2 regions of the Ruegeria sp. CDSC052 genome follow, and region 2 is predicted to be linked to the other one. Evidence: riboswitches for the same ligand, from Rfam matches in the RefSeq annotation. Region 2 holds a riboswitch; the other holds the start of a gene.
What was found. Region 2 has a riboswitch for cobalamin ahead of AC2FIM_RS13265 (hypothetical protein). Riboswitches for the same ligand answer to the same signal wherever they lie in the genome.
Positions count from the first base shown of each region.

Region 1 (6,046 bases), on a different contig from region 2:
TTCCGCAATTACCGCGGCGGGACCCCATACGTCATCAGTAGGGAAGGCTCGCGCCAGGGCGGCCCGAACCTGTTCGGGCTCACCGCCGGGCCAGGTGGCGCGGGCAGGGTTGCCCTTTGCAACGGCCTCGAGGGTCGCGCCGGTATCAGCCACCAGGTTCAACCCGGCCTGATGCATGTAGTGATCGTTCGGAACCGCCGAAATGTCGATGACGCGCTTTTCTTCGGGGTCCCATATCTCGCGCCAGCCAGGGCGCATTTCGATCGGGTCATAGCCCAGACACAACACCAGATCGGCCTGTTCAACCAGCGGCACCAGATGGGTGTCAGCAAGCGGCGACAGGCCCGCGCCGCCAAGGCACAGTGGATGATCCTCGGGAACCACGCCCTTGGCCTTGTAGGTTGTCACAAAAGGAATGCCAAAATGTTCAAGGAACGCCTGCACCACATTGCGTGAGTCGTCGTATAGAACATCCAGGCCGATAATCGCGATGGGCCGTTCGGCCTGTGCCACCCAGCGGCGGGCTTTTTCAACGCAATCCCCCTCGGGCGCGACGGCGGCAGGTTTGACAAGACGGCGGCGTTTGACATCGGTCACAGGCGCATCCGCAACCGAAATCGGCACGTCGATATGCACCGGCCCTGGGCGCGGCTGACTGGCGAGCGACACCGCTTTGTCTGCGATAACATCCGCGCCTTTGGCGGTCAGCATGAATGTCCCTTTGGTGATCGAGCGATAGACCCGTGCGTGATCCATGACCTGATGGGTGTATGTCAGCGCCTCATCTGCGTCGACACAGCCGGTCAGCACGATCATTGGCACCCGGTCCTGCAACGCATTGGCGACCACATTGATCCCGTTCATCGCGCCTGGACCGAGTGTGGCCACCAGAATGGCCGGGGCACCGTCGCGGTGATGCACCGCCTCGGCCATAAAGCCAGCCGCGTTCTCGTGTTTGGTCAGGTGAAAGGTTATTCCCGCCTTTTCCAACGCATCCACTAGGGTCAGCACCTCGCCACCTGGCATGCCAAAAGCGTGGCGGCAGCCAGCCTCATAAAGCCGTTGGGCCAGAATGTCCGCAGCGCGGGGCGACGAGTCCTGCATCAGTAAAGCTCCGAAAACTGTTTCAACGCAGATTGCGGAGGACAGACCCGGACGCAAGGCGCATCACGCCAGTGTGACTATTTGACAGCGGCTTCGGCCACGATCTGAAAGGTGTCATCCAATTCCTGGGCAATGTCCCTCAGGGGGTCTCCTCCCTCATAGATATAGGGCGCGAATACAAAGCTGGGCGTTTTATAGGACAGGGTGGCGGTGCCGTCCTCGTTTTCAGTCACGTAAAACCGGATCGGTGCTTCGATCATTGCGCGCACCGAGGTTTCCAGCACGCGCACCGCATAGTCATTGTTGAAGGCGCCGATCACCAGATTGCCTGGGATTGTAATCCCCCGCGCGGCGGCGGCTTTGGTGGGGCCGGCCTGCGTGACCACGATCAGACCGTTTGCCTTAACCGCCGATTTGGTGTCCGAGACTAATTCACTATAGCTTTTGCCCGTTGGATACACGGCCCATCCCGAGAGCGGTTCGTCGGCCCAGGCGGGCAGAGCCAGCAGGGCGAAGACAGTCCAAAGCAGTTTCATCCAGAGGCCTCCTTTTAAGGTGTCTGCAGGAATCTTGCCAGAAATGTGAGAACGTCGCACTCACAATCTTGTGCGCATTCGGGATTGCGCCGCGCCGCTTAAAGCCGCAGAAACGGGCGCAGGACGAAGGGAAAGGTCTGGATCGGATGCGCCTGATGATCTGCAAAACCTGTGGCACCGCACGCGATCGGGCGGCCGAGGTGCAGGCTGTGAAGGACGCACTGAAAAGGGCTGGATTGACGGATCAGGTCGAATTGAGCGAACACGCCTGTTTCAGCAGCTGCGCGGAACCCACGGCGCTGGCTATACAGGCGCAGGGGCGCGCATCTTATGTGTTTTCGGGAGTCGATGTGGCGGCGGATGCTGCGGATATCGCTGAAACTTGCCGTACTTACCTGAACAGCCCGCAGGGCTGGATTGAAGACGCCCGACCCTGCGGGCGGCTTCGGATGTGTTTGCGTGCGCGTATTCCGGCGCTTTAATCGACCTGAACCGTAGCCGCAGCACGAACCGGCACGTTATCGACCGAAAGCGGGCTATGGCTGTTGGAATTCAGCGAAACCGAAACCTCGACCTCGCCTTTGGGCAACTGATCAATGTGCATCCAACTGCCGTAAAGCCGGGCGAGCTTTTCTCCGTTGATGTAAACATGCGCGTGCCCTTCGCCCACCATGTCTGCGGTCGATGCGTTCTGCGGTGCGAAGGTAAAGTTTTTTGGCATGACATGCAGGTTCCAGCCAGACATAGGATCCTGTGTCAGAGCGATGTCCAGTGTAGGTGCATCTGTGCCTGCCGGTAGGTTCAGGGCCGTGGAATGATCGTGGGCCATGGTCTCAGTGTGTGAGGCTCCGTGAAGAGACGGATCAGAATGGTCGTGGCCATCAAATGTGACGCCATTTGCAGCAGCAATTACAAATCCTGCACCGCCGCCAAAGACCAGACCGATCACGAATAGAGCAAGTGAACGGGTCATTGTATTTCCTTGAAAACATAGGGAAACGCGCCAAGTTTACACCCGGCGCGTTCATTCGAAGTGCGATCAGGCCGTTGCTTCGGAAGGTTGCGCTTCTTTCTGCCAGAAATAGCCAGCGAACGCGCCAACCAGAACCCATGCAACCAGACCGATTCCAAAAGCTCGTGCCGCGAACAATGCGCCAATTTCAGTCGGCACAGGGCCGGTGAAAACATCGGGCTCGGGTGCACCGATAAGATGTGGCACCAACAGAAGTACTGCGGCGATCACATAGCTGATCAGGTTACCTCCAAAGGCGATCAACCACATGGCGACAAGGGCTGCTGCAACCGTTGCGAACCACCAGACCTGACGTGCATAGACATCGGCTGCTGCGACACCCGGCACTTCGGGCGCCAGGGTGAAACCTGGTGCAAGGTGGAAGGCGATAAATCCGGCCAACCCCCAAAGAACGCCGGTCCGGCCATCAATCTGATGCCCTTGACCTTCGGCTACCGACATCAGCGCAACCATCACCAGCGCATAGCCGGTATAGGTCAGCATGGTAAAGATGACACTCAGCGCATCACGCGTCAGTTCAGAGAACATGCGCGGCAGCTCGGGATGAGCCGATACGGTCTCGCCCCCGAAATGCACCAGCTCTCCGGATTCATAAAGCTCGGCATGCAACAATACTGGTTGCACAAATACCAACTGCAGCAAGGCGGCAATCAGCCCCGCTGCAGCACCAGCGAACAACGCGCTGGTCAATATACGACTGAACACGGTCTTAGTGGCAGGGGAAGCCGGTCGCGTGACGCACGTCATGCGCTGCATCATGTAGGGCCGCTGCCTGAACGTGACCGGTCAGCGTGATGAGGCCCAGACCCAGAACCACTGCAAACATGACCGGAACAAAGCCTGTACGCGCGGCGGATGCTGTTTTCGTTTGTGTTGCCATTTTGTATTCTCCTCTGCCGCCGCACCCGACGGCCGGTGTTTCGTTTTTGCGCCTGGCAGGTCTCCTGGCTTGCGGGTCGATGCCTCTGTTCGCCTTCCCCCCGGATAACCGGGAGTGGCTGGTTGAACAGGGGCTCTCCGCTTACAGTCGCGGGGGCGGCTTTGGAGTTGACCACCGAGGCAGTCGCACCAAATTCCCTCTTAGCATCCGGATTTCTCCGGCAGGACCAGACACCCCCATTTAGCCGCTATAGCTGTGGCGGTGCAATCATCATTTGCGACGTATTGTGTCAGATTATGCGCTTTTTCAGCAAATAAATATCCATGATCCAACCATGGTCGGCACGGGCATGGGCGCGGCGGTCCAGAATCTGCTGCGCAACCTCGGCCAAAGGGCCTTTGATCAGGATTTCCTCTTTCATGCCGACATATGCGCCCCACCAAATGTCCAAGTCTTCCATGTCCAGGTTTTGGAATGAACATTCGCCATCCAGCATCACCGCCACGTTTTCTGCGGTTTCCGGCCATCCTTCTTCCCGGATGCGACGACCAGTTGTTACGATATAGGGCGCGCCCAGTTCGTTGATCGGAATCGCATGGGCCGCCGTCAGCGCTTGCAGCGCGGTGATGCCGGGAATCACCCGTGTTTCTGGCTGAGGGGTCAAACGTGCCGCGATTCGCAGCGAACTGTCATACAGCGACGGATCCCCCCAGATCAGCAGCGCCACATGGCGGGCCTTCGGGTGGGCTGCGATGGCCTCCTGCCAGCGCAATGCAATCGCATCGTGCCATTCGTCCACTCCGCGTAAATAGCCATCATCGGCACGGCGTTTGGGAATGTCGAAATACGCGATTTGCGGAAGAGTATCCGCGACCTGAGCGATGATCTGCTCGCGCAGCCCTGCCAGATCGGCCTTGTTTTCGCCCTTGCGGGGGATCAGGATCAGGTCCGCCGAACGGATCGCCTGCGCCCCTTGAAATGTCACATGATCCGGGTTGCCGGTGCCAATACCGATCAGCGTCAGGTCAATCATTTTCGAACTCTGCCAGAGGTCCATACAGGATCAGGGCCGGGGCGGTGCCGATCTCGGTTTCCAACTGCTGCGACAAGGCACCGATGGTCGAGCGTTGCAGCTTTTGGTCGGGGGTCGAGACGGATTCGGCCATCAAAGCAGGTGTATCCAGCGAAAGGCCGTGGGAATGTAAGGCCCTGACCAAAAGGGGAAAGGTGCGCTTGCCCATAAACACGACGGTCGTAGCCTGTGGATCAGCCAGTGCTGCCAGGTTCAGATCTTCGGGCAGTTTGCCACTGACATCGTGGCCGGTGACGAATTGCACGCGCCGCGCGGTCAGTCGCCGGGTCAGCGGAATGCCCGCCGCTGCCGCCGCCGCTACCGCCGAGGGGATGCCGGGGATGATTTCATAGTCGATCCCGGCCTCTTGCAGGGCCACCAGTTCTTCTTCAAGCCGGCCGAACATGCCGCCATCACCGGATTTCAACCGCACAACATGCTGACCGGTTTGTGCATATTCGACCAACAAGCGGCTGACGTGATCCTGCTTGGGCGAGGGGCGCCCGGCGCGTTTGCCGACACCAACCAGATCAGCATCCTCACGCGCGTGGCTCAGGATCGGGCCACTGCTGAGGTCATCAAACAGCACCGCATCGGCTTTCTGCATCCTGTCTACCGCCTTCAGTGTCAGCAATTCCGGGTCGCCGGGGCCTGAACCGATGAAGGACACAAAACCACTCATGCCGAGGCCTCGGCGATCAGATGAAAGAATGTCCCGGTGACATTGTTTCGCACCGATCCGGTTTGCGGGCCTTCCGCGCCTTCGGCGTCGAACACGCGCGCCAGCGGGGCGTCAGGCTGTTCGATGATCGAGGAATAGTGGAACTCATGCCCGCGTAGCGCTGTGCCTTCGGCAAATCCGGCCATTGGGGCCAATAATTCCGCCTTGCGATAACCCAGGTTGAACTTGCGCTTTTCATAGGAGGTCACAAGGCCCAGAAGGCCCGCCATTTCGTGCCGGGCACCCTCTTTGTCGATCAACGCCTGACCCAGCGCCATGTAGCCCCCGCATTCGCCATGCACAGGTCTTGTCTCGGCATGTTTGCGCAGCCCAGTCTGGAAGGTGTTGGCGGCGGCCAATGTGGCTGCGTGCAACTCGGGATACCCACCCGGCAGCCAGACCAGATCGGCATCCGGGGCAGGGGCTTCATTCGCCAGCGGTGAAAACGGTAGGATTTCTGCACCCGCCGTGCGCCAGCCTTCCAGCAAATGCGGATAGGTGAACGAAAACGCAGCATCCCGCGCCAGTGCGATCCGCTGCGCCGGAGGGCGGGGTAGCACGGCTGACGATGGCCTATTTGGGCTTGAGGAAGCCGCCCGCTTGATCGCCTCCAGATCGACATGTTCACGCAGGAACGCAGCATAGCCGACAATGGCGCTTTCCAGATCGGGATGTTCCACCGCCTGGATCAAACCTAAGT
Region 1 is NZ_JBXWOB010000001.1:1,005,085-1,011,130, reverse strand. Features, by position in the region: gene AC2FIM_RS05080 (thiamine pyrophosphate-binding protein) at 1-1,104, opposite strand, end outside; gene AC2FIM_RS05075 (DUF302 domain-containing protein) at 1,182-1,640, opposite strand; gene AC2FIM_RS05070 (DUF1636 family protein) at 1,709-2,122, shown strand; gene AC2FIM_RS05065 (hypothetical protein) at 2,119-2,613, opposite strand; gene AC2FIM_RS05060 (CbtA family protein) at 2,680-3,378, opposite strand; gene AC2FIM_RS05055 (CbtB domain-containing protein) at 3,383-3,553, opposite strand; cobalamin riboswitch at 3,591-3,799, opposite strand; gene cobF (precorrin-6A synthase (deacetylating)) at 3,843-4,586, opposite strand; gene cobA (uroporphyrinogen-III C-methyltransferase) at 4,579-5,307, opposite strand; gene AC2FIM_RS05040 (cobyrinic acid a,c-diamide synthase CobB) at 5,304-6,046, opposite strand, start outside.
Region 1: it holds a riboswitch for cobalamin, as region 2 does, so the genes downstream of both, AC2FIM_RS05055 (CbtB domain-containing protein) here and AC2FIM_RS13265 (hypothetical protein) in region 2, are expected to answer to the same signal.

Region 2 (6,046 bases):
CAGGCTGCCGCGTTACGTCTGTGTATGTCCGAAACCGACCTGGCAGACATTCCGATTTTATCGGCGGTTTCACCTTCGAAATTCGGCGGTCGGGCCGGGCCGCGATTCTATACGGATGTTAAGCCTGGCGAGATATTCCTGCGTAACGTGGTTGACCTGCATGTTTTTCCAAACGAATTGCAGGGTGTCATTGTATCCGGTGATCAAATCGTGGACTGGCTTGAGATGTCCGCAGCTGTTTTCAACCAGATTTCGACCGGATCTGCATCCGAACTTATTTGCGAAAATCGGGTGGGTCACAACTTTGATGTGCTATACGGGCTGTCCTGCAGAATTGATCTGACACAACCTCCGCGTTTCGACGATATGGGCACCTTGATCAACGCCGAATACCGGCGCGTTTCAGAGGTTCTGGTCGGTGCCACCCTCATTGCACCGGATCAGCAATTTGCCGTCGCGCTTAACAATTATCGCGCCAGCGGGGGCGGGCATTTCCCATTTGCGGGTAATGCGCAACGTATCGACATGCCCATCCTGCCGGTCCAGCAAGCCCTGCTGGATTATCTGTCAGGCACCTTGGTCAGCGATCCGCTGGAAGAGGCCCAGGAACCCTTCAGAATCACCAGTAACACTGGTACGCAGGCGATCTTACGCACCGGTCCAAATGCCCACCGACATCTGCAGGACATTCAGGAATTTGATCCACAAGTCCTTGGAACCGACGAAAATGGCTTTTTACGGATTCTTCTGACCTTCTGACGGGTTGTGTTTTTCCGGCCAACTGCCTATATCCACCCTCGAGAGGTTGGCGCGGGCGAGCGCCTCGCCAACCTGGTCAGATCCGGAAGGAAGCAGCCACAACGAGCCCCGCTTGGGTCGATGTCCAACCTCTCACTTACGCGCAACGACTGCCGCAGGAGGGACTTTATGATTGTAGCAATGACCCTTCGGGCAGAGCGTTTCCGGGACTAACACCCGCTCTTGCCTGAACATGTTACCGATGGGTGCGCGTCTGCCACCCTGATGGTTTCCTGTATCTGAACACAGGCAGAACAATGTCCAAAACACTTTCGGACCTGGGATGGTCCTCTCATTTTGCAGCCCAACATGCTGTGAACCCTACCTGCACACCGCATCGCATCAACGCCGTCCATCGTGATCGCCTGATCGGCCTGAATGCGCTTGGCGGCACATCTGATCTGACCCCTGACCGATCAACCGGCGAATTTGCGGTTGGCGATTGGGTCCTTGCGGATGATCAAAACCGCATTCGGCATCTTTTGGAGCGCAAAAGCCTCTTGCAACGCCGGGCCGCAGGCACCGGTGCGCAGGTTCAGTTGATCGCGGCGAATGTGGACGTGCTGTATATCGTCAGTTCCTGCAATGCCGATTTCAATCTGGCCCGGCTTGAACGTTATCTGGCACTGGCGCATCAGGCCGGGTGCTATCCGGTTGTTGTCCTGACCAAGGCCGACAGCTGCCCTGACCCAGAGAGCTATGCCAGTCAGGCCAGTTCGCTGGTTCGGTTTCTGACCGTTCTAACCGTCAACGCGCTGGAGGCGTCAGAGATTGATCCGATCCTGTCCTGGTGCCCTGCCGGGCAAACTGCTGCTTTGGTCGGCTCATCCGGTGTCGGCAAAACCACATTGGCGAACGCCATGACTGGTCAGGCCGGGACAACGGCGGGGATCCGCGAGGATGACGCACGGGGTCGCCACACCACGACCCATCGTGCGCTTCACCCGATGCGAAACGGGGGGTGGCTGATTGATACGCCAGGAATGCGCGCCCTGCGTTTGATGGAAGCCCAAGACGGCGTGGATGAGGTTTTCTCAGACCTTCTTGAATTGGCTGCAAGGTGCCGGTTCTCAGATTGCCAGCACCAGGCCGAACCCGGTTGTGCTGTGCAGGAGGCGATTGCCAATGGCGTGCTTGAGCCCGACCGGCTGGCGCGCTGGCACAAGCTTCGGCGCGAAGATCAGAGGAATTCCGAAACCCTCGCGCAGTCACGGGCACGTGACAAAGCCTTTGGCAAAATGGTGCGATCCGTCATGAATGACAAAAAGTCCCGCAGCAGACACTGAGCGTGACAGAAAGGCGCCTCGTTTTCAGGCAATCAACCGGGGCCAAACCGCCCGGTTTCTGCGGGCAAAAGCGCCAATATGACCGATCTCAGGCGCTCCGAATTCATTCGGAGACAACAGATGTCGCCGCGCCTTTGGTCCATACAGATCGGCAAGCCGCCAGACAGCGTCTGGCGGCACCATCTGGTCGTCCTCGAAGGTGAACAGGTCCACCGGCGTATTCGATTGCGCCCATCTCGCTTCGGGCAGAGCGTCACCGATCTGCGGCACATAATTCTGCGGCGCCGTGCACCAGCCACGCCATTGCCAATAGACCGGACCAGGCAAATCGGCACCGATCCCCACCGCTTTGCCCGGCAGATAGCCCAGCGCATTCACTGCCAGACGCCCATGCACATGCCAGAACATCCACGCCAGCCCGCGATAGGGCCAGGGATGGTCGGACAGAGTAACCAGCCCCGAACATACACAGATCATCCGGTCGATCTGATCAATGTCTGGCTGCACCGGCCCCAGCAAGCCGCCAAGGGAATGACCGATGCTCCACTGCAAAGCGTCCGGGAACCGCCTGCGCATCTCAGCCCGTGCGGCGGGCATGTCGACCAAGGCCCAATCCGCCATGGTCACCTCAGAGGTTTTGAGTTTGTCGCGCAGCGAATGCCCGAAATCGCTGTAGTCATAGGTCAGACAGGCCATACCCTGTTCGGCGGCCAGCCAACGGGCAAAATGCTGGTAATATTCGCGCGGCACTGCAGTTGCGCTGTGAATCACCACGGCGATCTTCGGCTCGGTTGCAGGCAGATACAGCCGTGCCGACAGGCTGGCAGAGCATGAGGCAAAGTCAAAGTCCTTAGTCTGGACGCAGGGCGTGGTATCAAGCATGGCGCTTCCGACAAGTTCTGAACTACTCGGTTCACTCAACAATCGGCCCGATTTCGGCCACCAGAGTCAAGATTTCATCAAGATGACCAAACGTCCGGTTTGCACCCCAACAGGTGGCTTGACTCGGGGTCTGCATAGCCGCTAGCGATGTGGTGATGGTTCTTGCCCCGGAATTGGGGCGGGATGAAAAGGGAACACGGTGCGGTCTGCCCCGGCGATGCCGGAAAGGGCCAACTCCGCGACTGCCCCCGCAACTGTAAGCGGTGAGCAATGCCGAAATACCACTGGCCCCAGGGCTGGGAAGGTCGGCAAAGCGACGACCCGCAAGTCAGGAGACCTGCCATCGTATCGAAACCGAAACTCGGGCGGGGTGTCCGGGCAGGTCGTCAGCGCGCTGTCACACCTGATCCTCACCCTTCGTCCTGCGCGCGGAGGGCGCATTATGATCTGGAAGACAAAGACACATGAATTCACCGCAACCGTCTGTCAGAGGACCGGGAAACCCTGCCCCGCCCTGGCCCGAATGGCACGCGCCATGGCCGAGGCGATGGCGACGGCAACGCCTGCAGCATCCAAAACATTCGAGGTCGAAGGCACTAGCGATCTGACCCATTGCACCGAAGGCTGCACGGCCCGTTTTCGGGCCCAATCAGAACAGATCAGGGTCTATTGCGGCACCAGCACGGACACGCCGACAGAAATGCTGGACGCCTATGGCGACATGATGTTCGGGCCGGAGTTCATCCAGAAATCCGCTGGTTTTCTGTCAGAACCACCCTGTGCGATGCTCGACGTTTCGACTCTGCCGCCGCGCAGCGACAGTATTCCGTATCAAGTGTCTGCCTGATTCAGGGAAGGGTTCGGGCCGGCAACCCGGCCCAGTCCTTTTGCGCTTTGGTTTCCACCGCGCAGGGCCGCACCGCACGCAACCGCCGAAGCGCTTGGCCAGGCGCTTCGCCGCATTCCACCATTAGCCGCATCACAACCATCCCCGAGCGACCGCACCCACCGCGGCAATGCACCAGCACCTTGCCACCGCTGGCAAGGACATGTTGGGCCGCCTCACTGGCTTGCGGCCAAAGCGCCTCAACCTCAGGCGTGGGGACGCCGAAATCGCGGATTGGAAGGTGAACCCAGGCAATCCGTTCGCACTGCAGGTCCGCCTCGAATGACAGCCCGCCGGAATGCTGGAACTCATCCGAGGTCGTCATCGAGATGACCAGGTCCGGCGCCCAATTCCGGATTACTGCGAAATCCCCAGCATAATCGCCCGTGACACCCGGCAGTGGGCACAGAGCGATCTGCCCTTTGCCCAATCCAAGAGGGTGAATTGCAAAACTCTCCAACACAGCTCCTTTTCCTGCATCACCACATGGGGCTAAAGCCCCTCATGATTTACCGGCTCTGATGCAACTTGCCAAAACGAAATTCCTTTTCGCGCGCGGTGGACGCGGACGGCGGGGGTCTCTACGCTGCAAACCTGACACGAATCCAACAGAGCAGACATGACCGACACGCCCAGCCCCGCCTATCAGGTTCTCGCGCGGAAATACCGCCCGGAAACTTTTGCTGACCTCGTCGGTCAGAACGCAATGGTGCGCACGCTGAAAAACGCGTTCGAGGCCGACCGGATTGCGCAAGCCTTCATCATGACTGGCATCCGCGGCACCGGTAAGACGACCACGGCCCGGATCATCGCCAAGGGCATGAACTGCATCGGTCCTGATGGGCAAGGCAAGCCCACGACCGAACCTTGCGGCCAGTGCGAACATTGCGTCGCCATCATGGAAGGCCGCCATGTCGATGTGATGGAGATGGACGCCGCCAGCCGCACCGGCGTAAATGACATTCGCGAAATCATCGACTCGGTGCGCTATCGTGCCGCCAGTGCGCGCTATAAGATCTACATCATCGACGAAGTTCACATGCTTTCGACCAGCGCGTTCAACGCGCTGCTCAAGACGTTGGAAGAACCTCCTGCGCATGTGAAGTTCATCTTTGCCACGACCGAAATCCGCAAAGTCCCGGTGACTGTTCTGTCGCGGTGCCAACGATTTGACCTGCGCCGGATCGAACCCGAGGACATGATTGGCCTGCTCAATAAGATTGCAGCGGCTGAGAAGGCGCAGATCGCGGAGGATGCCCTGGCGCTGATCACCCGCGCGGCCGAAGGGTCGGCGCGCGACGCAACATCGCTGCTGGATCAGGCAATCAGCCATGGGGCCGGTGAAACCAGCGCCGATCAGGTGCGCGCGATGCTGGGTCTGGCCGACCGGGGCCGGGTATTGGACTTGATGGAAATGATCCTGCGAGGGGATGCAGCAAGCGCGCTGACTGAATTGGGCGGGCAATATGCCGAAGGGGCCGATCCGCTATCCGTGCTGCGTGACCTGGCCGAAATCACGCACTGGGTTTCGGTTGTGAAGATCACGCCAGACGCAGCCGAGGACCCGACGGTTTCCCCTGATGAACGTGCCCGTGGTCAGCAAATGGCCGAGGCCCTGCCAATGCGCGTTTTGACCCGGATGTGGCAGATGTTGCTGAAAGCGCTGGAAGAGGTATCGGCCGCGCCAAATGCCATGATGGCTGCTGAAATGGCCGTTATCCGCCTGACCCATGTTGCCGACTTGCCCAGCCCCGAAGAGCTGATCAAGCGCCTGCAGGACAACCCGCCACCGCCTCCGAATGGTGGTCCGGGCGGTGGTATGGCCGTGCCCTCTCAGGCTCCGGTACCAGCGGCATCATCTTCTTACGTGTCCGCAACTAGCAGCCCCGCCGGCGCGCCTTCGGCGGCTCTGGCCCATGATATCCAATCGGCGCTGGCACGGTATCCGAGTTTTGACCACGTGGTTGAATTGATCCGCACCAATCGGGATGTGAAACTTCTGGTCGAGGTCGAAAACGGGGTGCGGCTGGTTTCTTACCAACCGGGGCGGATCGAATTCACCCCGACACAGAACGCACCCACAGATCTGGCAGCGAGACTGGGTTCGTCGCTGCAACGATGGACTGGCAACCGCTGGGCTGTGTCGATTGTAGCCGATGGTGAGGTTGCGACCATCGCCGAGATTCGAGACGCC
Region 2 is NZ_JBXWOB010000007.1:136,265-142,310, reverse strand. Features, by position in the region: gene AC2FIM_RS13285 (5'-nucleotidase C-terminal domain-containing protein) at 1-759, shown strand, start outside; RNA gene ffs (signal recognition particle sRNA small type) at 799-897, shown strand; gene rsgA (ribosome small subunit-dependent GTPase A) at 1,056-2,084, shown strand; gene AC2FIM_RS13270 (alpha/beta hydrolase family protein) at 2,109-2,966, opposite strand; cobalamin riboswitch at 3,106-3,325, shown strand; gene AC2FIM_RS13265 (hypothetical protein) at 3,409-3,813, shown strand; gene AC2FIM_RS13260 (protein-tyrosine phosphatase family protein) at 3,815-4,315, opposite strand; gene AC2FIM_RS13255 (DNA polymerase III subunit gamma/tau) at 4,472-6,046, shown strand, end outside.